Regions from separate parts of the Siminovitchia sp. FSL H7-0308 genome, predicted to be linked through region 1. Evidence: riboswitches for the same ligand, from Rfam matches in the RefSeq annotation. Region 1 holds a riboswitch; each other region holds the start of a gene.
The links. Region 1 has a riboswitch for S-adenosylmethionine ahead of MHB50_RS21000 (MetQ/NlpA family ABC transporter substrate-binding protein). Riboswitches for the same ligand answer to the same signal wherever they lie in the genome.
Positions count from the first base shown of each region.

Region 2: it holds a riboswitch for S-adenosylmethionine, as region 1 does, so the genes downstream of both, MHB50_RS13205 (MetQ/NlpA family ABC transporter substrate-binding protein) here and MHB50_RS21000 (MetQ/NlpA family ABC transporter substrate-binding protein) in region 1, are expected to answer to the same signal.
Region 3: it holds a riboswitch for S-adenosylmethionine, as region 1 does, so the genes downstream of both, MHB50_RS02370 (O-acetylhomoserine aminocarboxypropyltransferase/cysteine synthase family protein) here and MHB50_RS21000 (MetQ/NlpA family ABC transporter substrate-binding protein) in region 1, are expected to answer to the same signal.
Region 4: it holds a riboswitch for S-adenosylmethionine, as region 1 does, so the genes downstream of both, MHB50_RS06435 (acyl-CoA dehydrogenase family protein) here and MHB50_RS21000 (MetQ/NlpA family ABC transporter substrate-binding protein) in region 1, are expected to answer to the same signal.

Region 1 covers NZ_CP150282.1:4,472,581-4,480,618, reverse strand. Annotated here, with positions in the region: gene MHB50_RS21020 (ArgE/DapE family deacylase) at 1-1,112, opposite strand, end outside; gene MHB50_RS21015 (tripartite tricarboxylate transporter TctB family protein) at 1,175-1,633, opposite strand; gene MHB50_RS21010 (tripartite tricarboxylate transporter permease) at 1,635-3,137, opposite strand; gene MHB50_RS21005 (tripartite tricarboxylate transporter substrate binding protein) at 3,281-4,243, opposite strand; SAM riboswitch class I at 5,579-5,696, shown strand; gene MHB50_RS21000 (MetQ/NlpA family ABC transporter substrate-binding protein) at 5,841-6,686, shown strand; gene MHB50_RS20995 (methionine ABC transporter ATP-binding protein) at 6,768-7,805, shown strand; gene MHB50_RS20990 (methionine ABC transporter permease) at 7,789-8,038, shown strand, end outside.
Region 2 covers NZ_CP150282.1:2,751,121-2,759,158, forward strand. Annotated here, with positions in the region: gene MHB50_RS13170 (OsmC family protein) at 1-27, opposite strand, end outside; gene MHB50_RS13175 (CoA-transferase) at 164-895, opposite strand; gene MHB50_RS13180 (CoA-transferase) at 888-1,673, opposite strand; gene MHB50_RS13185 (CoA-transferase) at 1,691-2,449, opposite strand; gene MHB50_RS13190 (CoA-transferase) at 2,452-3,477, opposite strand; gene MHB50_RS13195 (methionine ABC transporter permease) at 3,502-4,155, opposite strand; gene MHB50_RS13200 (methionine ABC transporter ATP-binding protein) at 4,145-5,146, opposite strand; gene MHB50_RS13205 (MetQ/NlpA family ABC transporter substrate-binding protein) at 5,143-5,973, opposite strand; SAM riboswitch class I at 6,457-6,575, opposite strand; gene MHB50_RS13210 (DUF4870 domain-containing protein) at 6,660-7,046, opposite strand; partial or broken gene MHB50_RS13215 (cation:dicarboxylase symporter family transporter) at 7,720-8,038, opposite strand, start outside.
Region 3 covers NZ_CP150282.1:497,505-505,542, forward strand. Annotated here, with positions in the region: gene MHB50_RS02350 (peptidoglycan DD-metalloendopeptidase family protein) at 1-1,070, shown strand, start outside; gene cls (cardiolipin synthase) at 1,568-3,010, shown strand; gene MHB50_RS02360 (hypothetical protein) at 3,041-3,658, shown strand; gene MHB50_RS02365 (redoxin domain-containing protein) at 3,651-4,244, shown strand; SAM riboswitch class I at 4,347-4,458, shown strand; gene MHB50_RS02370 (O-acetylhomoserine aminocarboxypropyltransferase/cysteine synthase family protein) at 4,608-5,912, shown strand; gene MHB50_RS02375 (DUF3891 family protein) at 5,954-6,727, opposite strand; gene MHB50_RS02380 (OmpA family protein) at 7,366-8,038, opposite strand, start outside.
Region 4 covers NZ_CP150282.1:1,375,332-1,383,369, forward strand. Annotated here, with positions in the region: gene MHB50_RS06405 (ABC transporter ATP-binding protein) at 1-58, shown strand, start outside; gene MHB50_RS06410 (MarR family transcriptional regulator) at 404-802, shown strand; gene MHB50_RS06415 (DUF3147 family protein) at 803-1,144, shown strand; gene MHB50_RS06420 (dipeptidase) at 1,194-2,600, opposite strand; gene MHB50_RS06425 (hypothetical protein) at 2,751-3,119, shown strand; gene MHB50_RS06430 (hypothetical protein) at 3,263-3,514, shown strand; SAM riboswitch class I at 3,923-4,031, shown strand; gene MHB50_RS06435 (acyl-CoA dehydrogenase family protein) at 4,199-5,392, shown strand; gene MHB50_RS06440 (LLM class flavin-dependent oxidoreductase) at 5,389-6,774, shown strand; gene MHB50_RS06445 (aminoglycoside 6-adenylyltransferase) at 7,241-8,038, shown strand, end outside.

The DNA.
Region 1 (8,038 bases):
TCATTTCCGGCTGCCCGTCCGGCGACTTCCACTTCACGCCCCAATATGCTTTCAGCCGTCTGTTTAAATGACTGGATATAAGGATGTTCGGGATTTTGGTTCCATGCTTCTGTTGTCCATCCGTACCATTCTAATTGGGGAGGGTTTTGCTGAAGCCACTCGTCTTCTTCAGCAGCCTGTTGAATTGTTTTTTCAACAAGTTGTTTGATCTCCGCTCGCGTTTCTGATGGAATAAACCCGATTCTGCATTCAAGGACTGCTTCACCCGGCACATTGGAAGCCCAGTCGCCTCCCTGTAAAGTGCCCAAGTTCAAATGAACAGATTGGCCGGAACCTTTATGAAACAGTTCAAAATAGACTTCCTTTGCTCTTTTTTCCGCCAATGTTTCCAAGGCGCTGTATACTTTATACATTTTGCTAATGGCATTCACACCTAAATGCGCCATCCCGGCATGCGCCGTTTTTCCGAGCACTCTTACCCGAAAATACATGACACCGGCATGTGCCACAGTCAGCCTTAAAGCGTGGGGTTCCGTTGCAATAAAGCCATCTGTTACATACCCTGCTTCCAATAATGAAAGGGTGCCGCCGGCTCCTCCCGCTTCTTCTTCGATGACGCTTTGAAGCTGAACTTCCCCTTTTGGCTTGAGACCAAGATCCAATAAAGCCTTTAAAGCAAACCAATTGGCCAGCAGTCCCGCTTTCATATCTCCAGAACCCCTGCCGTACAATTTATTTCCTTCGATTTCACCGCCCCATGGGTCCTTTGTCCATTTCTCCACAGGTTCAGGGGAAACAACATCGACATGGCCGTTTAATGCTAAAGAAGGCGTATTTTTTGTCGTCCCTTTCCAAACGCCAATGATATTTTTCCGTCCTTCAAATGAAAGCCCTGAACTGCTGAATGCAGGATGATTCCGAATTTTTTCATATCGCGGCTGTATCTCTTCCACTCGTAATCCAATTTCCTCATATCTTTTCTTCATATATTCCTGCATGGCCTGCTCATTGCCAATCACGCTTGGAATTTGTACCGCTTTCACAATTGCTCCGATTAAGTCCTGCTTATGTTTTTCTATATAGTCCAATACCTGCTTTTTGGTGTCTCGCAACAGCTGTTACCTCTCTTTCTATGAATGTCCAATTCTATTATAGAACAAATCCAGTCCTCATTTCAGCCAAAAATACCGGCAGGCAAAGGAACATTGAATATATAGCGGAATAAAACGAAGAAAAACACACTGACCGCCATTGCGCTCCAAGCTGAATGAAACACCCTCCTATTACCGGGCTTATCCTCTCCCATCATTAAATACCATGTAAATACCGAAAGATAAATGATGCTGGCCAATAAAAAGCCTAGTAAACCTATGAGTACGACATATGCGACCATGCCCAAACCAATAATAAACAGTTGACGTTTATGAATATGTTCGAACAGCTTTGGGCGTTCTTTTCTTACTAAAACGACTGCCAAATACATCACACTAAGAAACAGCAAAATGATACTTACTGTGCGCGGAAAAAGGTAGCTCATTTCATTTAGTCCCTTTGTTTTCCATATGGCGGCCAACGATAAAAACACCAGGACCAGAGAGAACACAAGATCATACGACATGTTTCGCCTGATCACTTCAAACACCTTCTCTCGCTTTTGATTTCAGAATACTTGACACGATTGGACCTGCTATAGAAATGATACATAAAATGATTAAAACAACCGTAACAGGCCTGGAAAAAAACAGTGTCCAGATGTTTCCAGACGCTTTTCCAAGCAAAATCGATTGGATCAACCCTCTTTCGGCAATCGGCCCCAGTATGAGGCCAAGCACAATCGGGGCTGGATGAAAACCGGCATTTTTCAAGACATAAGCTATTAAGCCAAACCCAACGAGCATGGCAACATCCAACAAACTGTTTCTGATCGTATAAGTTCCCACAACCGTCAAAAAGACAATGGAGGGAGCAAGATACCAGATAGGCAGCGTAAGCACATTTCCAATCGTTTGTGAACCGATTAGACCAAAGAACAACATGATCACGTTTGCCAAAATAAACGCGATTAAAAACGTATAAACGAGCCCCGGATGGTCGTTCATAAGGTTTGGTCCGGGGGTAATTCCTTGCATCATAAGCGCTCCAAGCATGATAGCGGCCGGTGGCGCTCCCGGAATGCCGAGTGACAAAAGCGGAACCAGTGATCCTCCGACCTCTGCGTTATTGGAAGTTTCAGCCGCCATTACTCCGTCCATATTTCCCTTGCCAAATGATTTTTTGTCTTTGGAAAACCGAATGGCAGCATCATAAGAGAGCAGTGCTGCCACATTGCCGCCGGCTCCGGGAATAATGCCGGTAATAATGCCGATAAGCGACGAACGAATGAAAAAAACCGGTTTTTTGATGATATAGAAAAAGATTTTCTTAGAAATGCCCTTTTCTTTTTTTAGCGCCTTTTGCGGCTTAATTTTATTTTCAATCATTGAAATTACTTCCGGAACACAAAAGAACGCGATTAAAATGACGACCATATCCAACCCCGATTGCAGGCCGGAAAAGCCGAACGTGTATCTGGATTCCCCACCGACTGGAGAGATGCCGACCGTTCCCAACAACAAGCCGATACAACCCCCGATCAATCCCTTTAGCAAAGATCCCGAGGAAAGGGTGGCAATCATCGTTAAGCCTAATACCGCCACCCAAAAATATTCCGAAGGGCCAAAGCTGAGCGCCCACTTTGCTAATATGGGCGTTAAAAACAAAAGAGCCATACCACCGGTAATCCCGCCTATTCCCGAACTCATGGCCGCGGCGATAAGAGCATGGGCCGCTTTCCCTTTTTTCGCCAATGGAAATCCGTCAAAAGTGGTGGCGATTGCGGACGGTGTGCCTGGGGTATTGATCAATATGGCTGAGATACAGCCGCCATAAATTCCGCCCACATATAAGCCGCCCATCGTCATCAGTGACATCTCCGGCTGCATCGTAAAGGTAAAAGGCAACAGAAGTGCCAAAGCCATCGTGGCGGTTAACCCGGGTAATGCCCCCACAATCATGCCCACTAATACCCCGGTGCATAAGAGCAGGATATTGAAAGGGTCCGTTAATGAGCTCATCACAGATGGAATCGAATCAATCATCTTTGCGCCTCCCGTTCTGTATCTCAGGGCTTATTCCAGGACCAATTGGGCGGTGGTCACTCAACCTTTGCCTATATGATTATTCCATTCCTGTATAGAAAGTTCCGCATTGCCTCATTTTCAATAATTGGCAGCATGTAACCCTACTGTTTTTCCAAAATATCCGCAAACTCCTTCGTTTTCTGTTCAATATATTGGACTGATTCTTCATGGCCCATTGCTTTTGGCTCAAAGCCTTCCTCATACATCTGATCTTTCACCCCCGGCTCCTCCAATATGTTCAGGAAAGCCTTTTCCAATATGTGAATGATCTTTAGATCGGTATCCGGCGGCACTCCTACCCCGCGATCAATCGAGGCGGTAATATCGTAACCCTCTTCGATAAATGTAGGAACTTCCGGCATCGGTTCGAATGTTTCTTCAGACCCGATGGCAAGAATTTTCATATCTTCGGTATATTTTAATAAATCGCTGGAATTCGCCAATACAGCGTCCGTATTGCCTCCCAGAAAAGCTTGCATAGATGGGCCCGCCCCGTCAAACGGCACATATTGCAACTCAATCCCTGCCACATCTTGAAGCTGTAAAAAGGCGATATGATGGCCGGAATAGTTGCCTGATCCCGCGACCGTGATCGACCCCGGATTTTCCTTTGCTTTTTGAATAAAGTCATCCAACGAGTCAATCCCGCTGTCTTTACCGATAGCCAACGCGATTGGCGTTGTCTGGAAAATGGCTATAGGCACAATATCCTCTGTTTGATACCCTGTATCTTCATTGGCAAGCGGCTGCAGGATGATATGCGGGATGTTGATGCCTGCGAGAAAATATCCATCCGGCTTTTGATTCACCAACTCACTCCAGCCTACAGAACCACCACCGCCAGGTTTATATTGAATAACAATTTTTTGCTTTAAATATTTCTCCAGAAATGACTGCTGCCGCCGGGCCTCGATATCAGACTGTCCGCCTGGTTCAAACGGGATGCTGTACGTAATGGATTTTTCAGGAAACTGCCCTTTTCCATTTCCGCCACTTGCAGAACAAGACATTAATAACAAAGCGGCGCAAATAAATGAAACAGCAGTTATCCACTTTTTCTTCATGGGGTAAACCTCCCTTGCTCGGATACGGCAAATTCTTAATGATTATATTCAGATTGACGGAAGATGATTCGAACTTTATGGAGATGAAAAAGATCAAAGCGCCATACATGAGCTCCTCGGGAACAATCCATTATCTTCCAATCCACAACCCCATAAGGTTTTTTCGGTTTAACCCCAAAAAAGGTTATTGTTTTAATGTTGTTATCTTAACTTCTTATTCTATAGATTCCCCTGGATTACCATAAACAAAGGGTCTGAGACACAACTCAATCAGCTGATGAAAAAACGAACAATACAGTGAAACTTCATTCAGTAGGGCTCCTACTGAATGTTAGTTGAACCAATCGGGCATTTAGGTGCCGTTTTCTCCCACTCCACCTTTTGTATTCACTCGAGATTTTGAAGTGGGAGTCTTTCGGCACCTTACATGCGGGATAAATTATCCCAGTGCATAATACGCAAGCTTTTAGCGTAGTCAAAATAGGTAGACTCCTGCGGGAATAGCTCGAGCTGAAGATCCCGCAGGAAAGCGATCTTTGCTTTCCGAGGAAGCTGAAGCTGCCCGCGGAAAGCGAAATATGTTGACGTAGCGATGATAGGGATTTTTTTAACACAAATAAACCGAACAATTCATTTATAATTGTTCGGTTTTTGCTATTTCGTATTTGCTTATGTCCCAGCCGTTAGACATCTCGTCCTTTACGTTCAAAAAAAAACAACCTCTTGAAAAATGTCGTTAGGTTTTACACCTGATGCAAAGCTCGGTGATACTAGTCCATATTTAAAAAAGCTAAAAATATTTCCGTAAATGTTTTTTGTTTAAAATTATGTATAATCTTATTAAAAGGAGATGATCATAATGATAAAGTACAGACGTTTTTTATATCTCAGCTTTATCGTTTCTATAAGCATAGTCTTAATCTCTCCTTCTCAAGGAAAATCGTATGGACTTCCTTTTAACTGGGTAATACATCATGGACCTAATAAATTAACTACTACATTTCTCCTTTTTTCTCCTAAGAATTTATCAACTACTGAATTTATCCCCTCTGCATTTTTATTAAATGTGTTTATTATCTATTTCTTAATAATTGGAGTATATAAATTTTTGACAAAGATAAATAAAAATCGTCAAACAAATTAATTTTATAAAATTTGCTCTTTCATTGCGTTCCAAAAACTTCTCCTTAAAAACTAAAGAGTCCAATAATTAAAAACCCAAGAATGTGATTTTAAAGCTTCGGTTTTACTTTTTGATTTTCAGTTTCCATGAAAAATTTGTTGACATTTTTTCTAACTAAGGATAATATCTATGTAACAATTGAATTTGAAATTCTCTTATAAAGAGCGGCGGAGGGACTGGCCCTGTGAAGCCCGGCAACCATTCTTGTTTGACGAAACAAGAACAGGTGCTAAATCCTGCAAAATACTGTTGTATTTTGAAAGATAAGAGAGGTAAACCGATTTACTTACAATGTATATCCATGCCTCTCATTTTGGGAGGCATTTTTCATTTTGAAGAAAAAACCTCCCCGTATGTGATTTTCAACATACGCCTTAAATGCAGACTAAATATATAAAGAAAAGAGGAAATGACATGCACAAATGGTTATTAACTAGTTTCGTTGTGTTGCTAGCACTTACCCTTGCCGCATGCGGTGGAGGAAAAAGCAGTGAAAAAGAAACTGTAAATAAAGAATCAACATCTGAAGGTCTTCTCAGCGACGGCAAATTGACAGTCGGCGTAACGGCCGGACCGCACGAGCAAATTGTGGAAAAAGTAAAAGAGCTTGCAGCAAAAGAAGATTTGGAAATAGAAGTAAAAGTTTTCACCGACTATGTCATGCCGAATATCGCTTTGGACGAAAAAGAGCTTGATCTCAACGTATTTCAGACGATACCTTATTTAGATCAATTTAAAAAGGACAGAAACCTGGATCTTGTAAATGTGGGCGAAACAGTAACGTTCCCGATGGGTATTTATTCTTCCAAAGTAAAAGATGTGCAAAAACTGCAAAAAGGGGCAAAGCTCGGTTTGCCTAACGATCCTACAAACGGCGGCCGCGCTCTCGTTTTATTCGAAAAAGCCGAATTGATTACACTAAAAGAAGGCTCGGGAAACACGCCAACTGTCAAAGATATCGAAGAAAACAAAAACAACTTTGAATTTGTGGAATTGGAAGCATCCCAAATTCCCCGTCAGTTGGAAGAACTGGATGCGGCGGCGATTAATACCAATTATGCGATCGAACATGGATTCAAACCTGGAAAAGATGCTATCTTTATCGAATCGAAAGATTCTCCATGGGTAAATATTGTTACGGCAAGAGCCGAGTCCAAAGACGACGAAGCGATTCAAAAGTTTTTGGATGTGTACCGCTCTGATGAAACAAAACAATTTATTGATGAAACATTTGAAGGATCTGTCATTCCTTCCTGGTAAGGAATGAAGGGGGCCACCCGTCCCCGAATATTCTTCCAGCCATTACGGGTTTGAAAATAAAGCATGAAGGAGCAAATACACATGATCGAATTGGCGGGAATTTCAAAGACATTTAAAGGCAAGCAAGGCTCTATTCACGCATTAAAGAATGTGTCACTTTCAGTGAAAAAGGGTGAAATATACGGTGTCATTGGATACAGCGGCGCAGGAAAAAGCACGCTCATCCGTTGCGTCAATTTATTGGAAAAACCGGATACGGGTTCTGTAAAAGTAAAAGGGATCGATTTAACAAAGCTGTCTACCAAAAAACTTCGCGAAGCCCGCAGTAACATCGGAATGATTTTTCAAGGCTTTAATTTGTTAAAGACGGCTACTGTTTATGAAAATATCGCCCTGCCGCTGAAACTTGCCGGATTCAGCAAAAAGGAAGTGGAAGAGCGGGTCAAGAAATATATAAAAATCGTTGGACTCGACGAAAAGCATCATGCCTACCCGGCCGAACTGTCCGGCGGGCAAAAACAACGGGTAGCCATTGCCCGTGCGTTGGCTTTCGAGCCCGAAGTCCTTTTAAGTGACGAAGCGACAAGCGCATTGGACCCTGATACAACGGAGGCCATTCTGGAATTGCTGTTAAAAATCAATAAAGAGCTCGGCATCACGATTTTGTTGATTACGCATGAAATGAACGTCATCCAACGAATTTGCGACCGTGTGGCCGTCATGGAAAAAGGGGAAGTAATCGAGGAAGGAAAAACGAAAGACCTCTTTACTTCACCGCAACATCCGACGACGAAGCGGTTTGTCAGCAATCTGTTTACACATAAAATACCAAACGACATGCTGGAAAAATTAAATGAAAGCGGCCAAGTCGTTACTCTCTCTTTCTTCGGGGAATCAAGCGGCGAACCAGCGTTGGCCACTGTTACAAAGAAGTTTGATATATATCCAAACATTCTATCAGGCAGCATTACACATTTAAAAGAAGATACCTTTGGCCAGCTTGTCGTTCATATGAAAGGTGATCCGGCCGAAATTCATAAAGCCATTCGGTATTTGGAACAAGATCAGGTTCATGTGGAAGGTGTGAAGATTAGTGACGAAAATAAACGAGTTTCTTGACAACTGGGGCGCTGATATTTGGGAAGCCATCATCCAAACCTTCCAAATGGTCGGAATCTCTTTAGGAATATCCATTTTAATTGGCTTGCCTTTGGGAATCATGCTTGTTTTGACCCGTCCGGGAAAAGCTCTCGGCAATAAATTTGTTTTTGGTGTTTTAAACGTATTGATTAATATTATCCGTTCAGTTCCATTTATTATTTTGTTGTTCTTTATTTTGCCTTTTACAAAAT
Region 2 (8,038 bases), 1.7 Mb from region 1:
TACTTTCATAAATTGTGCTGTTGCCATTTCAATACACCTCTTCTTTAATTATTTTTACTTGGCCGTCTTGCGTTGGGGAATCGACTAGACTGTTTACCCCTTTGATTCCCGAAAACTGTAAGTTTCAAAACATAAACCCACTCTTTAAATATACGAGCGAACATCACTTAAATTCACTAAATCTTGTTCCGTTGGGATCAATCGATTGCAGTATTGACAACTCTTCTTTCGTAACCGGAGGAAATTCAATGAACTCCTCGTGCTTTTCCACAACAAATCCCGTGTTCTCTTGAATTTCTTGCAAAGAGCTGTTTGGAAAAATAGCGTAAAGACGCAGACGCCCATCCTCCTTTGATTTTTTAAAAATGCCAAGTGGCGTGATGACAAATTCCGTATTGCCCGCAGCGGTCACAATATCCAATTTCTCCACTAGGCTCCTTTTATCATGATTCGTTTTCCAAAGGATGCCCCTCTTGACAGTTGGAAGCAAAGCCGCACTGCCCGCCCCGCCCGGCAATCGGACTTTCGGTTGGTCATACGTTCCGATTGCACTCAAGTTCATCCTACCATACCCATCAATTTGCGCTCCACTTAAAAAAGCTACATCAAGCCCGCCACGAGCCGATAAGTCGAAAATATCGGAAAGCGGAAAATCAGAAATGGACCCTTCCCGCAATACAGGATCTGCCGAAGAATAACTTGAAAAAGCTGCAGGTACAGCATCCACCCCTCCCGGGATGCTCAAGTACACCGCTGTTTGGGCATGCAACTTTTTCGCCAATTGAATCGCTACCGCGGGCATGGGAGAGGCTACTCCATGAAAGACGCGCTCACCGTCTTTGATTAGACGGGCCATCGCAATCGTGATGTTATCAGCCAATTGAACATTAGACATGGATTTCAGCCTCCTTTACTTTTTCCACGAACCCTTCGCAATTCTGCAAATATGCCACAACACCGGCTTTGTCGATAGAATACAAAGGTGCACAACTGCCTGGTGCCGCTCCGTTTTCAGCCAAGACGACATGCTCGACGAGGAAGCCGGGAACTTGCGGCCTGACAGTCCAGCTTTCGGAATCAATTACTTGTTCGGCTGTGACGATTACTTTTTTCGCCGCCCGTACCATAATCAGATCTTCAAACACTGCTCCTTCGATAAAAGCATTTCCTTTTTCATCGGCAATGTTAGTGTGAATCACCGTGTAATCTGGACGCAGTGCGGAAACTACGGCTGTTTTTTCACCTGTAAAAGGACAGGTAACATAGCGAACCTCTCCCGTAAGCTCCGGAAGCTCGCTTCCTTGAAATCCGTTGAGTGGCTGAAAAGGGACACCATAAATGCTTGCCCGCAAAGCCGCGATGACACTGGCACATGCATGTTCATACACTGTAATGTCTCCTTTTTGGACGCCTTTACGATAGCTTTGCGCCAATCCAAACATTTCAAAGCCAATGTAGCCGCCGTATACAGCCTTTAGCGATTGAGCCGCCGCTAACAGATCGACATCCAAGGCGCCGGCTGTTTTAATAACGGAAAGATTCTTCTTTTCTTGACGGATCAACTCTTTGACGAACGCCACCGGAGAGCGGTGCAGCGCATTTCCGCCAAGGGCGAGCAACGCTCCGTCTTCAACGGCTGCCACCGCTGTTTTTAAGCTTGTTTGTTTTGACATTTGTTTTCTCCTCCTTTTTATGCAATGACAATGCCATCAGGATCAAGCGTCCGCAATGTTTTCAAGTCAGCTTCTGTCGGAGGATCCACATAGGACCAGTCGTCGGCTACTTCAATTGGGAAGCTGCTGTTTGCCTGAACATCATCCAACGTATATCCCCTAAATAATTGAAGCAATGTCATTTTCTTTGTTTCTTCAGCAAATCCGTACACACCGATCTGTGTAATGACGCGATATGGTCCCGTATTGGCCGGCAATCCGGCTTCCTCCCGCCTGCCTGGCCCTTGCAAATACCCGGGACTTGTTAAAAAGTCGAGCCTGTTAACAAACTTTCTCTTATCCTGACCCATGATGATGATCGTACGTTCACACAAGGATGCGATATCGGCTCCGCCGCCGGAGCCGGGCAACCTTACTTTCGGCTTTTCCCAATCACCGATTACGGTTGTGTTCAAATTTCCGTACTGATCGATCTGGGCGCCACCCAAGAATCCGTAACGGATCCAGCCTGCTTGCGCCAAACTCATCACATAGTCCATAGAGCCGACTGTCACGCCGTTTTCATATGTCAACGACTCACTTACCTGAATCGGCAGCCTTCCGGTTGGCTTCCCTCCCACTCCACCGCCTTCATAGACAAGCAACAAATCGGGTGCATGAGTATTTAAAGCCAAAACAGAAGCGAGAAGCGGCATGCCCGTTCCTACATAAACAGCCGCATCTTTCGGTAAAAGACGCGATGCCGCAATAATCATTTTTTCTGTATCGTTTCCCATTTTTATCCTCTCCTTTTCGCCACTTTTGGATATGGCGCCAATTTCTTTTCAATTTTCTCCAACTGTTTCAACACACGGACACCACCAATTTGCTCCAAATATTCGTAGTGATCATGGCTGCCATACACATATTCCTGCAAATAGGTTTCAACGCCTTCATCACTGATAGATGCATCCAGCCAAATTTGCCAATGATCTTCATCGAATGAATAAAGGCTCGGCACTTGATTTGGATGAGAACCGTATGGTACTTCAACAACCGCATCCACAACGAAATAAGGAATTTTCGTCAAGTCCGGACGACTTGAAAATACTTCGTCATGTACGATTTCTTCCGCTGTCACTAAGACGAATTTTGCCGCGTGGGCCAGTTCAATGTCTTCCGCGACATTCCCATCAATTTGACAGTTTCCATATTGATCAGCACGGTGGACATGGATGACCGCGACATCCGGATAACAAGCGGGCAGAAGCTCCACTTTCTCGTTTGTAAAAGGGTCCGTGATTGTTTTCGATCCGCTGTAATGTAAAGTATCCGTGCCAAGCGAGGATCTCGTCGGGTAAAAAGATAAACCTTTCATCGCCGCGGTAAAGCGCCATTGAAAACCGGCATTTGTAATCTCGGATAACACTTTCAACCGGCCGGATTCAACCGCTCTTCTCGTTGGAAGTGACAGTCCCCGCACTTCATCGGCAAAACCGTAGGAGACTTCCGCTTTTGTGATGTTTCCCGCTGCCGCCAACAATTGCCAATCATGCTGTGATCCTTTCGTGCCAATTGTCAGATTCCCTGTTTTTTGGCGGATGATTTCATGCACCGCGGCAATCGGGTTGCGCACCGATCCCATTCCGCCAAAAACGATATAATCCCCTTCTTTCACCCCACGCGCCACCGCTTCTTGCAATGTGGCTCTCTTGTCTTTTTTCACGAGTGATTTATTGTTTTTTCGGAACTCCCTTATTTTGTCCGGATGCTCCCACCCGAAAAGCCTGGATGTGGTATCTTCCTTTATGAATGTTTGAGTCATTGTTTTTCCTCCTTTGATATACCATTATCTTTTATCTACTGCCCTGGCTGCCCGGTCGCCGACAAACTGGATCAATTGAACGAGAATAACCAATATGATCACCGTGGCAATCATGACATCGTTTTGGAAACGGTAATAGCCGAAGCGAATGGCCAAGTCGCCAATTCCTCCGCCGCCGACGATGCCAGCCATTGCCGAATAGCTTAATAGACTGATCACCGTCACAGTAAGTCCGGCTATCATGCTCGGCTTCGCTTCAGGAAGCAGGACATCTTTCATAATCAGCCACGGGGAAGCGCCGCATGATTCCGCCGCTTCGATCACCCCTTTATCAATTTCCCGTAATGATGTTTCCACAAGGCGGGCGTAAAAAGGGATGGCGGCGACGGTCAGTGAGACGCTTGCAGCCACCGGTCCCATCGTTGTTCCCAGGATCAATTTTGTAAACGGAATAAGAACAACGAGTAAAATGATAAATGGGATCGAGCGAATGATATTGATGATGCTTCCAGCCACGCTTTGTATATAGCGGTTTTGCCAAAACATGCCTTCACTTGTCACAAAAAGGGCTACCCCCATAGGGACGCCGATGATGACCGCAAACGCAACAGCAATGCCCATCATCCATGACGTTTCAACAAATGCTTTTCCAAACTCATTTACCATTTCAGGCAACATCGGCAAGCACCTCCAATTGATTCGTCCTTTTCGTTATATATCGAATCGCCTGCCGGACATCTGATTGACTGCCAATCATTTCGATGATGAGTGTTCCGAGCGGACGTTCCTGAATGTAAGAAATTTGACCATGCAGGATATTCACAGAAATATGAAATTGTCTTAATGTCTCCGAAATGACCGCCTCTTCGGCCGAATCTCCTTTGAAAGTGATTTGGACAATCGCCCCTTTTCTTCCCAAAAGAAGTCTTTCAGGCAATTCCAGGGAGTGGACCGTTTGAACAAATTGCTTGGACAAGGCCGTTTGCGGATTGGCAAACATATCATACACATCAGCCAGTTCAACAACCTGCCCATTTTCCATAACAGCCACCCGATGGCATACATTCTGAACCACTTCCATTTCATGTGTGATTAACACGATCGTGATCCCAAGCGTTTTGTTGATTTTTTTCAACAGTTGCAATATTGACTTTGTTGTTGTCGGATCAAGTGCCGAAGTCGCTTCGTCGCATAGAAGCACTTTCGGTTCATTGGCCAGCGCCCGGGCGATACCGACCCGCTGTTTTTGTCCTCCTGAGAGTTGAGCGGGATAATGAGCGCTACGATCGGACAGCCCTACCATCTCCAAAAGCTCCGGAACCCGCTTTTTAATTTCAGCTTTCGTCTTGCCTGCCGCTTTTAATGAAAAAGCGATATTGTCATAAACGGTTTTCGAACTAATCAGATGAAAATGTTGAAAAATCATGCCGATCTTTTGGCGCTCTTTCCGAACTTCCTGATCAGATAATGCCGTCAATTCTTTACCGTCCATAACAATGATGCCTTGTGTCGGCTTTTCCAGCAGATTCAAGCATCTGAGCAATGTGCTTTTCCCGGCCCCGCTGTAACCAATGATGCCAAAAATCTCACCTTGGCGAATGGACAAGTTGACATGGTCGACAGCCGTCAACTGTTTATACCGTTTCGTAACATTCACAATTTCGATCATTCATTTTCCTCCTTTTTCACTTGATAGGGCGGTTTCACATATCCCTTTGCATGCTTGTTTGTATAGTCTAAAAATTCATCTGAGTGATAGGCTTTTTCGAGAGCTTTTGCGAACGGCTTTTCAATATCTTCTTTTCTGAGCGTCACATAAATCAAATAACCTTCCGGTGTTTTTTCGATCTCCACTGCTTCATCCAGTTTTAATCCCGAAGCCAATGCAAAATTTCCGTTAATAAAAGCAAAATCAGTATCTCCCAATGAACGCGGTGTCTGAGCGGGATCAATTGGTTTGATGTGTAAATGAAGCTTATTTTCCACGATGTCTTTTTCAGAAACGACAGTTGGATCGGCCTTTTCATTCACAGTGATCAACCCGAAGTCCGCAAGCATATTCAACGATCTGGCCAAGTTGGTCGGATCATTGGGCATCGTTATCGTCATCCCTTCTTTCAAATCATCCAACGAATCATGCTTGTCGGAATAAAGTGCGATAGGGGCAGTCGGAACCGCATAAGAAGCAACAAGATCCACGTCATGATTTTTATTGAACTGTTTTAAATAGATGCTGTTCTGAAATAGATTGGCGTCTATTTCTCCTTCGTTTAATGCGATGTTTGGCTGGATGTAATCATTGAACTCCACAATATTTACTCGATATCCCTCCTTTTCAAGAATCGGAATGATGCCTTCTTTCAATTGATCGCTGTACGGTCCTGCTGTGGCGCCAATGGTGATTTCTTTCTTTTCATCCCCTGCTGAAGTGCTTCCACACGCTCCCAAAGCAAGTAAAGTAAAAATCAGGCTAATGGTAAGTAATGTTTTTCTCATTTGATGATTCTCCCTCTTTAGCAAATTTTTCCCATGTTATGCCAACAAATCGCAATATAATCGTTTTAAGATAGGAATACTATGTTTTTTTCCATGACAGTATCCATATTCTTTCCGGCCTTGGCTACGTATCAATGGAAAGCGTCGTGTCACTCAAAACAATTCGCAATCCACTTTTTTCATAAAAAAGACCCCTTGATTCGCACAACTATGCCGTACGTGGGCAAACTTGTGTAAATCAAGAGGCCTCCGGTTGTCCGGTCAGCTTCTTTATCATCTATAGATGTATCAGGCTGGAAATTTCGGTTGTTTTGGCGTCGTCATGGGCAACTATTGATTTTGTAATGACCTGCGACTTCAAGATTCATTTTTGCTTCAACACTCCCTTTTACGAAAGCATCTCTCATTTCAATAAATGCCCAAATAAAAAGACCCCTTTACATATAAGAGGTCTCCGCTTTAAATCATATTTATCAGCTTCGCCCCTTATCTGTCAGACTTTGAACAAAAGTCTGCTGGAATTGGCACCGTTTGAATATAAAATATATTCAATGGTTGCCGAGGCTTCACAGGGCCAGTCCCTCCACCTCTCTTCATAAGAGTCATAAAAATCATTTGATTTTGTTTGGAATGTTGAAACCTATTCTATTCCGAATCTTCCCGGTTGTCAACTAAGTTTTAGAATTTTATTGGCTTCTGCCGTTAAAATGTTGAACAAGGTTTTCCGCGATGTCACCAACGACCGGCACTTTTATCCGCTCACGATGATATGTCTGGACCATGAGCACCACCCACAAAATGAAGCCAACCAATGAGATAAGCAACTTGAATAACCATCCGACAAAGGGTACATAACTAACGCCTGTCCCTACAATCCACAGAGTTGCATAAAGGACCATTGACTGCATTGCATGAAATTTTACAAAAGGGCTTTTCTTTTCCAAGATAAAGAAGATAATGCCCGTCACGAATGTTCCCAAATAGCATAATAAGCCCGCGACATTTTCTTCAAGGCCGGTGGATGATTTACTGTCGTTCTCCTTTTGGGGGCCAATTTCATGATGATCGTCCATTCACTGCTCTCCCTTTCAAGTAATTTTTGCTGACACGAGTGTCACAAATCACACCATTTATTCAACCTTACATAAAAAAGTGAATCTAATCAATCATAATTTAGCCAAAAAAACCATAGCATGATAGCAGATTTTTCCCCACGTTCAACAGGCAAGGTCCACAGCATGGTATAATCTATGAATAATGAGTCTGACAGATTTATGGAAATAGGAGAAGTTCGTTCCGCCGTACAGCCAACAACGGCTTTGATCTGGTGAAAGTACATGAAAGCGCTATAAGCTAAAAAAGATATAGAATGAAAACGACACATTTTAGGGGAGTTGTTTGTTTTGAATAAAGAATTTAAACTTTTGGTGGCTATGTTTTTAATTATCGTCCCTATTTTACTTTCAATTTTTTTCAGTTTTAAAAGTGAGCTCTTGTTGACCAAAGGTTACGATTTAGCACTTGATGGATGGATATGTAATATCTAAAACGATGGTGATGATTTTTACCTTTTATTTACTGACTAAGACAGGATTTTTTATTTTGCGACATATTAAAAAAGACTAGCTGTATACTAGTCTGAGGCTGGCGACAAAGCATTTGGGACTGTAACAGTTTTTCCAGGTTTATTCAAACTATACGATTATATTTCGTCCTCCTAGAAATTTTTGATGTTATTCCCCCTTATAAAATTATATAAATGGGGGTGGAATGATCACTTAAACCAATCATCTCATATATTTGAGCAATAAAAGGCGTTGCAAGAGCTTGATACAATGTAGAGTCATCCAAGTTAAAGGAATAACCGGTCGGAACTACAAAAGAAACAATATTTTTTGGACATCTGAACTTTTCCATTTTATGCATCACTTTTGGCAATACTGTTTCAGAGCTAGAAGTTGAATATGCCAAAAGCAGCTCATCTTTCAATAATTTCAATGTGGAAAATATTAGTAATAAGCCAGCTTCTCGATACCTCCAAGCACAACAACAATAAAAAAGAGCA
Region 3 (8,038 bases), 590 kb from region 1:
AATTAAAAATTGAAAAACGGGACGAGCTTTTAAAAGAAAGAGCCCGGAACATTCAACAAAATGGCGGCTCAGTCAATTATATTGACGTGTTTTTAGGATCTGAAAGCTTCGGAGACTTTATTGACCGCTTCTCGGCGGTATCCACTATCGTAAGTGCCGATAGGGAAATCATGGAGGAGCAGCAACGCGATAAAGATAAGCTCGAAGAAAATAAAATAAAAGTGGAACAGAAGCTTGCCGATCTTAACAACATGCTAAAGGAACTCGAAGAGTTAAAAGCGGGCTTGGATTCACAAAAAGCCCAGAAGGCTGAAGCGGTAAAACAGCTCGAAGCCGAGAAACAACATGCCGAGACTGAAAAACTCTCTTTGGAAGAAGAAGAGAGAATCCTAAGCGCGCAAAATGCCGCGATTCAAGAAGCGATCAAGGCGGAAAATGCGAGAATAGAACAAGAAAGAAAAGAGCGTGAGGCAGCAGAGGCGGCTGCGGCAGCTGCTGCGGCTAAACAAGCGGAACAAGCCCAACAATCCAAACAATCTCAACAATCCAAGCAGGCTCCGCAAAGCCGTCCTTCCGCTGGAGGAAGCAAGGGTGCACCGGCTGCTCCCAAAAAGCAGTATTCACCTCCAAGCAACTCTGGTCCCAGCGTAGGAGCACCGCCTGTATCTTCAGGAATGTTCACAAGACCTGCCGCAGGCAGATTTTCATCCGGATACGGGCCACGCAGTGGCGGATTCCATTACGGGCTTGACATCGCAGCGGGTGGAACAGTGCCAATTGTGGCGGCAGCTGATGGAGTCGTCTTTCGATCCGAATTCTCCAGCAGTTACGGCGAAGTTATTTATATCACACACCGAATGAATGGCCAAACTTATACAACCGTATATGCCCATATGAGAGAGGACAGCCGTAAAGTAGGCAGTGGCCAATCGGTCAAAAAAGGCCAAGTCATTGGATATATGGGCAATACTGGAGATTCAAACGGGCAACATTTGCATTTTGAAATCCATGTAGGCAGCTGGAACGTGGCAAAATCAAATGCAGTAAACCCAAGACAATATATTAACTAATAAGGGAAAAGCGCCGCATCCGCCGGGATGCGGCGCTTTCTGGTTTAGGCGATGCTCCCGCACGCATTTTGCGTGCGTGGAGCATCGCCTACCCGCGTATAAAGCAAAATACCCGCGTATAAAGCAAAATACCCGCGTATAAAGCAAAATACCCGCGTATAAAGCAAAATACCCGCGTATAAAGCAAAATACCCGCGTATAAAGCAAAATACCCGCGTATAAAGCAAAATACCCGCGTATAAAGCAAAATACCCGCGTATAAAGCAAAATACCCGCGTATAAAGCAAAATACCCGCGTATAAAGCAAAATACCCGCGTATAAAGCAAAATACCCGCGTATAAAGCAAAATTCTCCATTTGAAAGTGGTTCTCGACCAATGTGAAACGCATCGAGGCCGTCAATTATATGTGGAGAAGGAAATAATGTGGTAAAATAAATTCAGTTTGTTCGATGTATCTAAATGAAAGATGCGAGGGGCGAAACTATGACGTGGGCAATGGTTACTACAGGCATCATTAGTATTTTTCTTATCTTAAATATTGTGCTCGCAGGCTTTGTTGTTTTTCTCGAAAGAAGGGATGCGGGGGCAACGTGGGCATGGCTTTTGGTATTGTTTTTTATACCGGTTGTCGGCTTTGTCCTGTATTTGATTTTTGGGCAAAATTTAAGCCGAAAAAAAATATTTGATTGGAAAGATCAGAATAAAATCGGGATTATGGAAATAACGGAGAATCAAATTCAGTTGCTTCGTTCAGGGAATTTTCCATTTCATGGCAATAAAGCGGCTCAGTATAAAGACTTGATCTATATGCTGCTCGTCAACGACAGTGCAGTGCTGACACAAGATAATCATGTCGATATTTTTACGGATGGCAATGAAAAGTTTGAGGCGTTAATGGATGATATAAGATCTGCCAAGGACCATGTTCATCTCGTATACTATATTATGCGCAGCGATGATCTGGGGAATAAGCTTTTATCCTTGTTGGTGTCGAAAGCAAAAGAAGGTGTGGAGGTACGTGTTCTTTATGACGCCATGGGTTCAAGGCGACTACCGAGGAAGTTTTTTCGTCCGCTGATTGAAGCCGGCGGAAAAGTGAGTGCTTTTTTCCCTGCGATTATCCCTCATCTTAACTTGCAGGTGAATTATCGTAATCATAGGAAGTTGGCAATCATTGATGGAAAGGTTGGCTATATAGGCGGCTTTAACATCGGAGATGAATATTTGGGGTTAAATCAAAAGTTTGGCTACTGGCGGGACACTCATTTGCGGATTTTTGGGAAGGCTGTGTTTGCCATGCAAACACGTTTTATTCTGGATTGGAACCAAGCGTCTTCCAGTAAAATCAGTTATGAAGACAGACTGTTCCCCGAGATAAATTCTATTGGGGATACGGATGTCCAAATTGTTTCAAGCGGTCCGGATTCCGAATGGGAGCAGATTAAGTATGGATATATCAAAATGATCAACTCTGCCAAAGATTATATTTATATACAAACTCCCTATTTTATCCCGGATGCGAGTGTATTGGACGCATTAAAAATTGCTGTATTGTCTGGTGTAGATGTAAGATTGATGATTCCGAATAAGCCTGACCATCCATTTGTGTACTGGGCGACGTATTCCAATGTTGGAGAAATGTTAAAAACGGGCGCAAAAGTATATATTTATGAAAATGGCTTTATTCATGCAAAAACATTAATCGCGGATGGTAAAATTGCCACAGTGGGAACGGCCAATATCGATGTACGCAGTTTTCGTCTCAATTTTGAAGTGAACGCTTTTTTATATGATGACGCAGTTGTTGAAAAACTCGTTGATATTTTTAAAAAGGATGTCGAACTGTCACGGGAGCTCACCTACAAAGAATATTTAGAAAGGCCGCTTTTTATACGATTCAAAGAGTCGATTTCCCGTTTATTGTCACCAGTTCTTTAATATTTCTGAAAGAAAAATGGGGTAATTGTTTTGAAGTGGTATACGATCGGCCCTCTCTCTTTTCCTGCATCTTGGGCAGCCATTGGCGCAGCGTTTTTGCTTACATCTCTTTACTTTGTCATTCAAAGAAAAAAAGTAGTGGCAGATGATATGGGCAATGCATTTTTTATATTTTTTCTTATATGGAAGCTAAGCGTCATCCTTTTTCAATTTTCAACTGTGATCAAGAATCCGCTGATGATCCTATATTTTAATGGTGGCTGGAAAGGCTATGCATTAGGCATGGCCGGGGCATTTATTTATCTGTGTGTAAAAGTGCTGCGAAACAGGCTAAACAGTAGCCTGCTCGTGGAGGCATGGTTGTTTTCGGCCCTTGTGTATGAACTTGCGTTCTATCTGTTGAATGCGCGGCATATACTAATGGGGTCTATCCATATATTGGGAGCGATCCTGTTTTTCTTATGGACAAGGAAAAAAGCGGGACAAACCATTTGGCAGTTGCAACTCCTCATCTTATTTACATGTTTCCAAGCCTTCATCTATTCTTTTAAGGGAGACATGCTATCTGCTCCGATGGCAACGTACGTGGCGGTTTGTGGCGCTTTAGCCGCAACCATACTTACAGAAAGGAAGAGAGCCGATGAGTAAGAGAATATTTGGACTGGCACTGATTGGCTTATTGCTGGGGATTGTGGTTGTGAATATCATCAAGGATATACGTGAGAACAACGAAATCAAGTCGGCTCAAGAGCAATTCAACTCTCAAGCAGCAGAAAAGACTTTTGCGAAAGAAGGTTTAAAAGAAGGGGAAGTACCTCCAAATTTTGAGCTGTCGTCATTGAATGGGGAAAAAAAGAGACTTTCAGATTACAAGGGAAAGAAAGTCATTTTAAATTTTTGGGCTACTTGGTGTCCCCCTTGCAAAGCTGAAATGCCTCACATGCAACAATATTATGAAACGAAGGCGAACAGCCAAAACGTGGAAATTATCGCGGTCAACTTGACATATGCTGAGCGAGTATCCAATAAACGTTCAAAAGTGGAAGAATTCAAAAGCGAATACAAACTAACATTTCCGATCCTTTTGGATGAAGAGGGAGATGTCGGGAACACATATCAGACGATCACCATTCCAACGACCTATATGATTGATACAAATGGGATTATCCGCAAAAAAATCATTGGCCCAATGGATCAAGAAATGATGGAACGACTTGTTTCAGAAATGAATTAATGTTTTATTTTTGAAAAATGTTTGACAGGCGATAGAGCGGTAGTATATACTTACATGCAAGAGTTAAAACAACCACATAAAAACTAAATGATATCAGCATTACTCTTATCAAGAGCGGCGGAGGGAATAGGCCCTGCGATGCCCGGCAACCTTCAGTTTTTTCTGAAAAGGTGCTAATTCCTACAGGTCATGACTATGGCTTGGAAGATAAGGGGAGGAAAAGATAAATCAGCCCTCTTCTTATTCGGAAGGGGGCTTTTTGATTTACGAAATCTCCCCCTTTTCTCAAGATTGAGACGTTTAATCGCCATAAATCTTATTATTCCGATGGCTTTAAAATCATTTTAAGGAGGGTGTCAAAAAATGACACAAGGAAAAAATTATCAGCCGGAAACAGTATTGCTTCATGGGGGACAGGAGCCAGATGAAACAGGATCTCGTGCAGTTCCCGTGTACAGAACAACTGCTTATGTTTTTAAAAACACGGAACATGCCCAAAAATTGTTTGCTTTGGAAGAGCCGGGCAACATTTATACAAGAATCATGAACCCGACCGTGGATGTATTTGAAAAAAGAGTAGCGGAATTAGAGGGAGGCACAGCTGCTGTTGCTCTTTCTTCTGGAGCGGCGGCTATCGCGTTTTCCATCTTGAATATTGCCGGAGCCGGAGATGAAATAGTAGCGGCGACCGATCTATATGGCGGAACATATAACCTGTTTTCAACCACTCTTCCGAAATATGGCATCCATGTAAAATTTGTCGATCCAAAAGATCCAGAAAACTTCCGTAAAGCGCTCACGCCAAAAACGAAAGCAATTTTTGCGGAGGTAATCGGAAATCCGAGCCTTCACGTACTTGATATAGAAGCAGTTGCCAAAGTGGCCCATAACCATCGAATTCCATTGATCGTGGACAGCACGTTTGCCACACCATACTTACTAAGGCCGATCGAGTGGGGAGCGGATATCGTTGTTCATTCAGCCACAAAATGGATCGGTGGACACGGAACAGCGATCGGAGGAGTTGTCGTCGATGCCGGCAAGTTCGATTGGAATAACGAAAAATTCCCGGATTTTATCAAGCCGGACAGAAGTTATCACGGCATCCGCTACGGAATTGATTTGCCGGAAGCCGCATTTGCCGTTAAACTTCGCGTGCAATTGCTTCGTGACTTTGGACCTTGCCTAAGCCCGGACAATGCCTTTATTTTCCTGCAAGGACTTGAAACATTGCACGTTCGTGTTCAAAGACATGTTGAAAATGCCAAAGCAGTCGCTGAATTTTTACAAAACCATGATGCAGTTGAATGGGTTTCCTATCCGGGTCTTGAAAGCCATCCATCTTACGAACTCGCTCAAAAATACTTGCCAAAAGGCCCTGGCGCCGTCGTCAATTTTGGCATTAAAGGCGGAAGGGAAGCAGGGAGAAATGCGATTGATAATGTTAAGCTTTGGTCTCATGTGGCAAATGTCGGAGATGCAAAATCACTGATCATTCATCCCGCGTCAACCACTCACCAGCAGTTAAGCGCCGAAGAATTGAAAGATACAGGCGTAACGGAAGAATTAATCCGCCTTGCCATTGGATTGGAAGCTGTAGAAGACATTACAGCCGACTTGGGGCAAGCGATTGAAAAAGCAGTTGAAGCTGTAAAGCAATCCAATTAAAATGCTGCATAAGGCTGTGAACGTCACGAGCGTTTACAGCCTTATTTTTCTGTAGGCACTAGCCGAATACCAACCGTTTCATATGGAGTAGCCAAATAGCTTTCGATGAGTCCTTGCTTGGAAATCTTTTCTTTGGAAACTGTTTTTTGTTTCAAGCTGACGGTAATCGGCTGTTTCAAAGGGAATTCATCCAAGCCGATTGTATGGCTATCCAGCCAGCGTGCATGCAGTACTCCCTTAGAAAAAACATTAAGTGTATGCGGCAGGGGAATGCCTTTGCGGAAAAATGGAAATTCTTTTTCTTTGTTTACACCGGGTTCATTGAGACAAATATACAAAGATAAATTGTCACAAAGCTGGAGAAGTCCATAGTGGAAATCGAACAAAGACCGCTTAAAGTCGGTAATGGATGTCATCAGCCTATGCTGCCTGGCCTTTTCGGATGTAACAAATTGTTTCGCTTCGGGGGTTTCATCATGCTGTTGAAAACGCACATAATGTTCACTGCATAAGAGTGCTGCGTATGGATCGCGGCTTTCTACTTCATTTATCCCGCTGCTATATATAAGTGTTTTGGCAGGTGGGGGAAAATCCATAAACGTGTACGGAGCCCGTTTTTTGTCGTTCCAAAAAGGCTGCTGGTCAATCATTTTCCAACCGCAATCATGATTGGCGACAGCGTGCAGAACCGACTTTTTCCATTTCACACCTCTGTAGTATTCTGGCTGCCAATAGGAAAAAATTTCACCTGATATGCGGGCATGATGGTCTTGTTCGATCATGACAAATTCACCCAAACGGTCCCTGACGATCATGAGGCGCCTCCTTCATATGATCATTCTTTATATGGTAACATTTTTTCGCCCCGTAAACAGGTATGTCGTAAACGGCATGAAGGATGCATGGATATTACCCCACTGTGAGAAGAAGCGGCTGTTTCTATAATACGTTCGCCAAGTTTGAACTTTCCTATTACTGCCACTGGTAAAAAACGAGTCTGGTACACAACAAAATCAGCTGATGAAAAAACGAACAATACAGTGAAACTTCATTTAGTAGGAGTTTTCTTCCATCTCCTACTGAATGTTAGTTGAACCAATCGGGCATTTAGGTGCCGTTATCTCCCAGTTAGACCTTTTATATTAACTCAGGTCTTGAAGTGGGAGTCTTACGGCACCTTACATGCGGGATAAATTGTCCTAGTGTATCATACGCAACTTTTAGCGTAGTCAACATAGGTAGACTCCTGCGGGAATAGCTCAAGCTGAAGATCCCGCAGGAAAGCGATCTTTGCTTTCCGAGGAAGCTGAAGAGACCTGCGGAAAGCGAAATATGTTGACGCAGCGATGATAGGAGTTTTTTTACACAAATAAACCGAACAATTATAAATGAATTGTTCGGTTTATGCCATTTCGTATTTGCTTATGTCCCAGCCGCCGTCATTTTCATGGGCTTATTCATTTCCTTCATTAGTGATAATAAGTACGACGCGGCGATTTTGGCTTCTTCCTTTTTCTGTTTGGTTTGAGGCAATAGGATGATATTCCCCGTACCCGACAGTTCTAAGCCGTTCAGGGGAAAGTCCGTGCTTCTCAATCAAATAATGCACCACTTGATTGGCTCTCGCTGTTGATAAATCCCAGTTGGAAGGAAACCGCTCTGTTGAAATGGGGCGGTTGTCTGTATGCCCTTCTACTTCGATCATATTCGAGATTTCTGATAACATCGGAGCCATGTCATCCAAGAACAATTTCGCTTCATTTATTAAATCAGCTTTCCCTGATGGAAAAAGCATGACCTCCGGTAAAACGACTTCAATGCCTTTATCTGTCGTCGTGACCGTCATTTCATTTTCCAGGCCGTGCTCCGAAGCATACTTGCCTACATAATCCAAAATTTCCTCAATGCGCTTTTCCCGCTTAATCATATCGGCCAATTGTTCTTCGTATTCGTTCGGAACAGTCGTGCCTCCCTCTCCCGGAGCCCCTCCGCCAGAATCTTGTTTTAAATTGTTGTGATTTTGGAATGAGTCTGTAACAGATTTAAATTTTTCGGCATTTGTATCCGAGTAAGAATACAGTAAAACAAAAAGAATAAGGATTACTAATGATAAATCTGCAAAGGTA
Region 4 (8,038 bases), 1.5 Mb from region 1:
TTACAATCAAATGTATCAAATGCAGGCGAAATCGCTGAAAGGAAAAATAAGTGTGTAAATGAGATTACTTTGGTCGTTTAACCATCAGATTCTAATAACTGTTTCTTCCAAGAAACATAACATTGAAGAGCGCTGAAGCAAGCTTAACTAAAGCGAACGTTTGAATGCCTCCATGACCTATCATAAAGCGGACTGATATTGACAGTAAAAAGTTCAATTTAGCCTAAATGCATGAAATATAAAGCCCAAGATTGTTGATTTTACAGCATTCTTGGGTTTGTTTTTAAAATTATTACTTTTAGGATATCCTCTTTTTCTTTCTAATATAAGGAAAACATGCACTTCATTTATATCGATAAATACGATATAATCTGAATGAGCGATATAGTGAGGAGGGTTTTGTATGTTGGAAGAACTAAACCGATACTTTACCGATATTTATTTCCATTTACATGCTGCGCATGAAGAAACGATTTCTCACCAAAGTATTCGGATTTTACAATTCGCGCAGAAAAAGCAATCCGTCATGATTCGTGATATTGCCGAGTATTTATCGATATCACATAATACAGCTTCTGAACATGTCAAAAAATTAGTAAGCAATGGCTGGTTGTATAAAGAGAGAGCGGAGCAAGATCAGCGAAAGGTATACATACATTTAACAGATCGCGGTTCTTCCATATTAAAAAAGAATACAGAATTGGATGAGGTAAAACTTCAGGCTGCGCTAAGCCGCTTATCCGTCTTTGAAAGAAAAAAGGTGGTTGAAGCATTTCGGATATTAAGCGAGGTCTCAAAATAAATGTTTTTCGTGATAAAAATAATCAGTTCGGCAGTTATTATCGGCATTGTAACAGAGCTGGCTAGACGATTCCCGTTATACGGCGGAATGCTTGCTGCCCTTCCCTTAATCAGTCTGTTAAGTATCATTTGGTTGAAAATCGAAGGGGAGTCTCTTCAGGGCATTTCCAAGTTTACTCTTGGGGTTCTAGCAGGTTTTCCGGCGACAATTATAATGTTATGCGTGGTATTTGGTCTCTTAAAGCAGTCCCTTCATTTAGGTATAGCAATTGGGGTGGGAATGATTGCTTGGGCGCTATGTTTAATCGTTCAAGATTTTATTGTAAAAGGGTTTATTTCATAAGCTTTTTAAAAAAGAACAGGATGGCGTAAATCACCCTGTTCTTTGACTTTTAATCATTTATATAAAAGATCCTTGTTTCCCTTGTGACTTTGCCAGCCTTGTTTGCTGCTTCAAAGGTCACAACGTGGAATCTTTCTTTCAAAGCCTCATGTAGCTGCAGTGACATGGTAGAATGTTGCCGATCAAAAACAGGTTTGTAAGGAATACCGTCAACAATAACGCGAAAGCTGCTTTCATCTGCTTTGGCCCCTTTTTCTGCTGTCACTTTTGCAGAAAGAAGCGGTGTTCTCTCCTGGATGATTTCACCCATTTCGTATTCTGGTGTAATGGTAAGCCCTCTCCCAACTTTTGCGGGGTCATGATCGGCAGTTTTTTCTACTACCTTTAACACACGAAGCATATTTTTGCCAAGAATTTTTTCTATGTCTTGCTTCGTATAACCTCTTTTTACTAATTCCTCTGTTAGCTTTGGCAGTTGGGATGAATCTTGGAGGTCTTCCGGCAGAGAAGCACCGTCAAAATCAGATCCAAGACCGACATGATCCACTCCGATTACATTCACGACATGATCAATATGATCAACGATATCTTTTACATAAGCCTGCGAATTGTTGGTCAAAAATACCGGATAAAATACGATATTAATGACTCCGCCATTTTTTTTCAACGCCCGTAATTGATGATCCGAAAGGTTCCGCTGGTGATCTTTTAATGCTTTCACACCCGAATGAGAGGCGATTATAGGCGCTTTGGAAACTTTGATGACATCCCAGAAAGTACTTTCAGCCATATGGGAAACATCAATCAACATCCCTAAGCGGTTCATTTCCCGGGCAACGTCCGACCCGAGTTCTGTTAGTCCTCCTTCGGAGGGCGTTTTGTCCGGATCATTGTATTCCCTGTTGGCTCCTTCACCCAAATCATTGGAATAATTCCATGTAAATCCGATCGCTTTGATACCCAAATCATCATATTGACGCAAAAGTTCGATCGCATTATTCTTATCCATGGAATAAGCGCCCTCTATCGTTGGGACGGCTGCGATGTTGTTATCGCGAACCGCTTTCATGATTTCTTTATACGTTGAAGAAATTTGAAATGTGTCCGGATTGTTTTTCTCCGTCCAATACAATGCATTGATCAGGGCGAGCGTTCTGCTGATACTGCGAGGAGTGTTATTGTAATAGCCGGATGTATATGCCGCAAAAAATGGAACATGGAGGCCTCCTGTCTGAAGCTTTGGTATATCTACCTCAAAAGGTGTATTCTGTCCAATATTCACGCTCGGAAGCCATGTTTCCGGGTCGATGACCTTACTCATTGTATCGCTATGGCCATCAGTAATGATAGAATCAAAATGAATATCGTGCGGTGAATCGGACTTCGCCAAAGCTACGGGAGCCTGAAAGAGGACAAGAAGAACTGTTGCTACGAGGTAAAGCAGCTTTTTTTTCAAAATAAACCCTCCTTTTAAGAATTATTCTACTATTCTAAAATATATATGGGAATAGGACGAAGGATTGGTTTTAGAGCGCCAAAAAAGCCTGGCGGGTCAAAAGGAACCTTTCTAATGATTATTCGTAGAAATAGATAAAGATTCGAAAGGGTGATTGCTTTGCTATGTGGATGTGATCATGGAAAAACAACTGAATTAAAAATAGAAGGAGATATAGGCGCAGATCCGGTATGGTGCCATCATTGTGGGATGAATTTGGAGTTAACAAAGATCCCGATTTCGCAAGAATTGGCCGGGCAACTGTCGGATTGGTGCGCCACTTATGGAGAATGGATTGACTGGGAGAAGGACCGTTTGAAGTGTAATGGTATCGAGCTTGAGGAAGCGCATAATCGAAAAGGGGCTTTATTAACAGAAAAAGTGAAACAGGAAGTCGGTAATGAGTATGTAGTCATATTTTCACCATCAACAAGTGCGCAGCTGTACAAAAGTATCATGGGCGGGCAGCGTGAAACATAAATGGTCGTGAACGATGCTTGAAAGCATAGCCGGCCACGGCTTCCGAATCAGGTTGTCCAGGTGTCATTGCATACATTTTATTCAAATAGTTTCAATAAGTTTATGAAGAATGGATCAGATGAAAATAACGGGGTTTTGAGGAATTGAAAAGAAAGATTCACCGATCGGAAAAAGTGCTTATAACGGGATCGGGTTTCATATTACTTTTTATGATATTTCATGACTGGTTGCCACTCGGGCCACTCAATGATGTTCAAGCAGTTGCCGCGACTCGTTCTACTGGAGAGTTGGTGATCATTACTTTATTCTGGACAGCCCAAATTATGCTGCTTATGGGAATCATATTATGTTTCATCGGCAAAACATATCCTTTTTCTGGGCCAAGTTATGGCTGATGATCCAGCGATCGCTGATCATGGCGGGGGTTCTCCTAGATTGGTGGATTCCTTATTTTTTTGGAATAGGTTCGGCAGATAGAGTAGAAAGCTATCAAGTCATGTTTGGTGAGACACATACTTTTTTGCCTGTTATGAATGGATCGTTCCTAATACCATCCATGTACTTTTTAACTCGACTTTGCTGATTTGTCTTATTTTGACTGTGTAAATCAGCTTTACCAATCAGAATAAATCGGCCATTCAAGCCGCACGCTACATACACAAGCAATAAGCCTTCAGTGCTGGTCCATCCTGTTATTTTGTTCGCGATTGTCAGACCAATGAGGATAGATGTTATTCTTCATTTCAAAAAGTGTTGACTATTTTTGAAATATTGATTATACTCTACACAAGTTAATAATTATTTTCTTATCGAGAGAGATGGAGGGACTGACCCGATGATATCTCAGCAACCAGCAATACGATTGCCCGGTGCTAATTTCAGAAGAATACGGAAGTATTCTAAAGATGAGAATGGATGGAAAAACATGCCCTTCTCTCATCTTTTTTGAGGAAGGGCTTTTTCAATTGAAAAATAGGATTTGGCCTACTAGTCAACTAGCGGCTCTCACTTTAAGGATTCCCTTAGTGAGAGCTTTTTTAATGGGCTAAACCAATATGTAGGAAAAGGGGATAGTTGGTATGGCACTTCATGTTCAAAAGAAAGAAACATATGGCGCAATTAGAGAACAATTAAGTGAAATCATTGATCGTGTTATTCGACCAAATGCTGATCGTCTCGATCGGGAAGGGGCTTTTCCGCTTGAAAATTTAAAAGTGCTGGGCCAAGAGGGTTGGAGCAGTATTTTTCTTCCAAAAGAGCTGGGCGGATTGGAGCTTGATTATGAGGCATTTGGCCTCATTGTTCAAGAAATTGCACAAGCATGTCCATCTACCGCGCTCGTCTATACGATGAACGTTGGAGCGGCCGCTATTATTTATCATTATGGCAACGAAGATCAATGGCATCGTTGGTTGAAGCCATTGCGTAAAGGAAAGTTCGGGACGATTGCCAATAGTGAAAGGGCATCAGGCGGCCAATACTGGCTCAGTCATAGCAGGGCCGAATGTAAGGGGGATGGGTATCTGCTGAATGCGGAAAAATCTTTTGTCACCAGCAGTGGTTATGCTGATTTTTATGTGTTGCTAACGAGGTCTCCTCATGCGGAAGTGTCTTATGACCTTTGTTACTTTATTGTGGATGCGAAACAGGACGGAATTGAAGCGGGTGTGTGGGATGCGCTTGGTGTGCGTGGAAATCATAGTTCTCCCGTTCGTTTTGATCAAATTTTTGTGCATAAACGTGACCGAATCGGTGAAGAAGGCACTGGAAAAACAATAGTCGAGAATAGCCATGTCTATTTATTTGGTTTGGGTGCTGCTTGGGTGGGCACAGCCATTGGCATTTTTCATGAGGCTGCTGCGCATGCGAAAAAATCTTCGGCAAAATATCAAACGATAAGAAATCAGCTTGCCTCGGCAAAGATATTGATCAACAGTTTATCCGCTTGGCAAAAGGATATTGCCGCCCGATTGAATGAATGGATTCAATTAGGCGCACCTCTTCCGAATGAATTACGGACACTGTTGTATCAGTTTAAAGTCCATGCTTCCGAGACGGCCAATCAAGTTGCGCAAATCTCCATGGATGTAGCCGGCGGATTTGGATATAAAAAAGGAACGTTGGAACGTCTATACCGGGATTCGCGTGCGGGCATTGTGATGGGCCCTTCTAACAATCTGGCAAAAGAATTAATCGGCAAGCAAATTGTCGGAGTGGAAACATCCCTTTGGCCTGAATATAACAATCAACAGCAAGGAGAGCGTAGAAAATGACCAGTAAAAAAATGTTATTAAATGCTTTTGTCATGAATTGCCCGGGAAATCAGTCTCCTGGATTGTGGCGGCATCCAGATGATCAATCCCATCGTTATACTGATTTGGAACAGTGGATAGAGTTGGCGAAAACGTTGGAAAAAGCCAAATTTGATGCTGTTTTTATAGCGGATGTGCTCGGTCACTATGATGTCTACGAAGGAACCAGGGATGCGGCGCTTCGGCAAGCCGTGCAATCACCCATCAATGACCCGCTTTTGATTATACCGGCCATGGCATCTGTCACAGAATATCTTGGATTTGGCGTAACCGCTTCGGTGACACATGAGAACCCGTATCCATTTGCCCGCCGGATGTCGACTTTGGATCATTTGACAAAAGGAAGAGTCGGCTGGAATATTGTCACTTCTTATTTGAAGAGTGCTTCATTGAACATTGGCTTGAAGAAACAGATTAAACATGATGAACGCTATGATATTGCCGAGGAATATTTGGAAGTATGTTACAAGTTATGGGAAGGCAGTTGGGAAGATGGTGCTGTTGTAAGGGATAGGGAAAGAAAAATGTTTGTCGATCCAGCCAAGGTTCATGATATTGATCATGATGGCCGTTACTTTCATATACCCGGCGCCCATTTATGTGAACCGTCACCACAGCGAACTCCCGTCATTTATCAGGCAGGCTTATCTCCGAGAGGAAGTGCCTTCGCCGCCAAGCATGCGGAAGGAGTATATATATCAGCTCCCGTCATTTCGATCGCCAAAAAATATGTTAATACGATTCGGAAGCAAGCGGAGCATTATGGAAGAAAAGGTGATGAAATCAAAATATTCAGCTTGTTTACGCCCATTGTTGGCAAAACACAAGTGGAAGCGGAAGCTAAATACAAAGATTATAAAAGTCACATTAGCCGGGAGGGGGCATTGAGTTTATTCAGCGGCTGGACCGGTATAGATCTTTCACAATACGATCCCGACGAACACCTGCAATTCATTGAAAATGACGCAATGCGTTCCAGGGTGGAGATTTTTACGAAAGCGGATCCTGATAAGCAATGGACTATAAATGAAATTGCTGAATTTGTAGGTATTGGCGGAATTGGTCCCGTTGTTGCAGGAACACCGGAAACGATTGCCGATGAGATGGAAAAGTGGGTAAATGAGGCTGGTGTGGATGGCTTTAATATCACATACACCGTCATGCCTGGTTCTTTCGAGGAATTTTCAGAGCTTGTTATACCTGTGTTGCAAGAGCGAGGATTGGTAAAAAAAGAATACGAACAGAAAACATTGCGCGGCCATTTATTTGGCTTTGACCAGTTGGCAAATCATCATCCGGGAAAACAATACTCATGGAAACACTTGTCCACACATCGCTCTTAAGAAAGTTGACTGGACGACTGGAGCCTCTTATGAAAACGAGTAAGAGGCTTTTTCTATTGTGACTTTATTCAATGATGAAGAGGCGGCAAATTGAATGAAACAATAAAGCATATATTTCATGTTTTTTTCTCGCATCATATAGTTGGGGAAAAACAAGAAATCAATATAGGAGCAACTGCTGTAGATTTCAAATAAATTTTACTGTTTAAAAAAGTTGCGCCGATTTGAAAAAGTTACTCATAGATAAAAAAGAAGGGGTTTCGGCTTACCTTATGGAACTAACAGGATAGCAGAGTGAATCTGCGAATAAATGTGGAAATGGTGATGAAAAAAAGCTGGCTCCAAATAGGGAGGAAGGTTAGATAAAAAAATGTTAAATAAATGATAATTTGGTTTATATCATCCACGAGCCCTCCATTTTGAATTTTCCATGTAAAGCCAACTATATATATCCGAGGGAAATGAAATGAGAAATGAACAAGAAATGATGGGGCTTATCATAAACATCGCCAAAGAAGATGAACGTATTCGGGCCGTCTATATGAACGGTTCAAGAACAAATCCGAATGTGCCAAAGGATATTTTCCAGGATTACGATGTTGTTTATGTTGTGACAGAAACAGTATCTTTTGTAAAAGATAAGACATGGGTAAATGCTTTTGGGGATTTAATCATGATGCAAGAACCTGACAAAAATGATTTCGGCGAGGAAATAGATTTTGATTTTACGAGCTCTTACGGATTTTTAATGCTCTTTACAGATGGAAATCGCATAGATCTCCGCATCCAAACAAAAGAAGTTGTATTTGAAGAGTATGGAAAAGATAAGCTCACTCTTCCCTTAATGGATAAAGATCATCTTTTACCGGCAATCCCTTATCCCACTGATATAGATTACCATGTCAAAAAGCCATCCCAAAGTGAATACGATAGTTATACAAACAATTTTTGGTGGTGTTTACAAAACGTTGCAAAAGGAATTTGGCGTGATGAGCTTCCGTATGCAAAGCATATGTTTGAATATACGATAAGAGAATCTTTGGATAAAATGGTTACTTGGTGGATTGGGACACAAGAAGATTTTCAAGTTTCAACAGGTAAATTTGGTACATATTTTAAAATATACCTTCCAGAATCATATTGGGAAATGTACCAAAAAACGTATGCTGATTCTGAATATACAAATATGTGGGAATCAATATTTGTTACTTGTGAATTGTTTAGAATCTTATCTAAAGATGTCGCTAAACACTTTCAATTCACT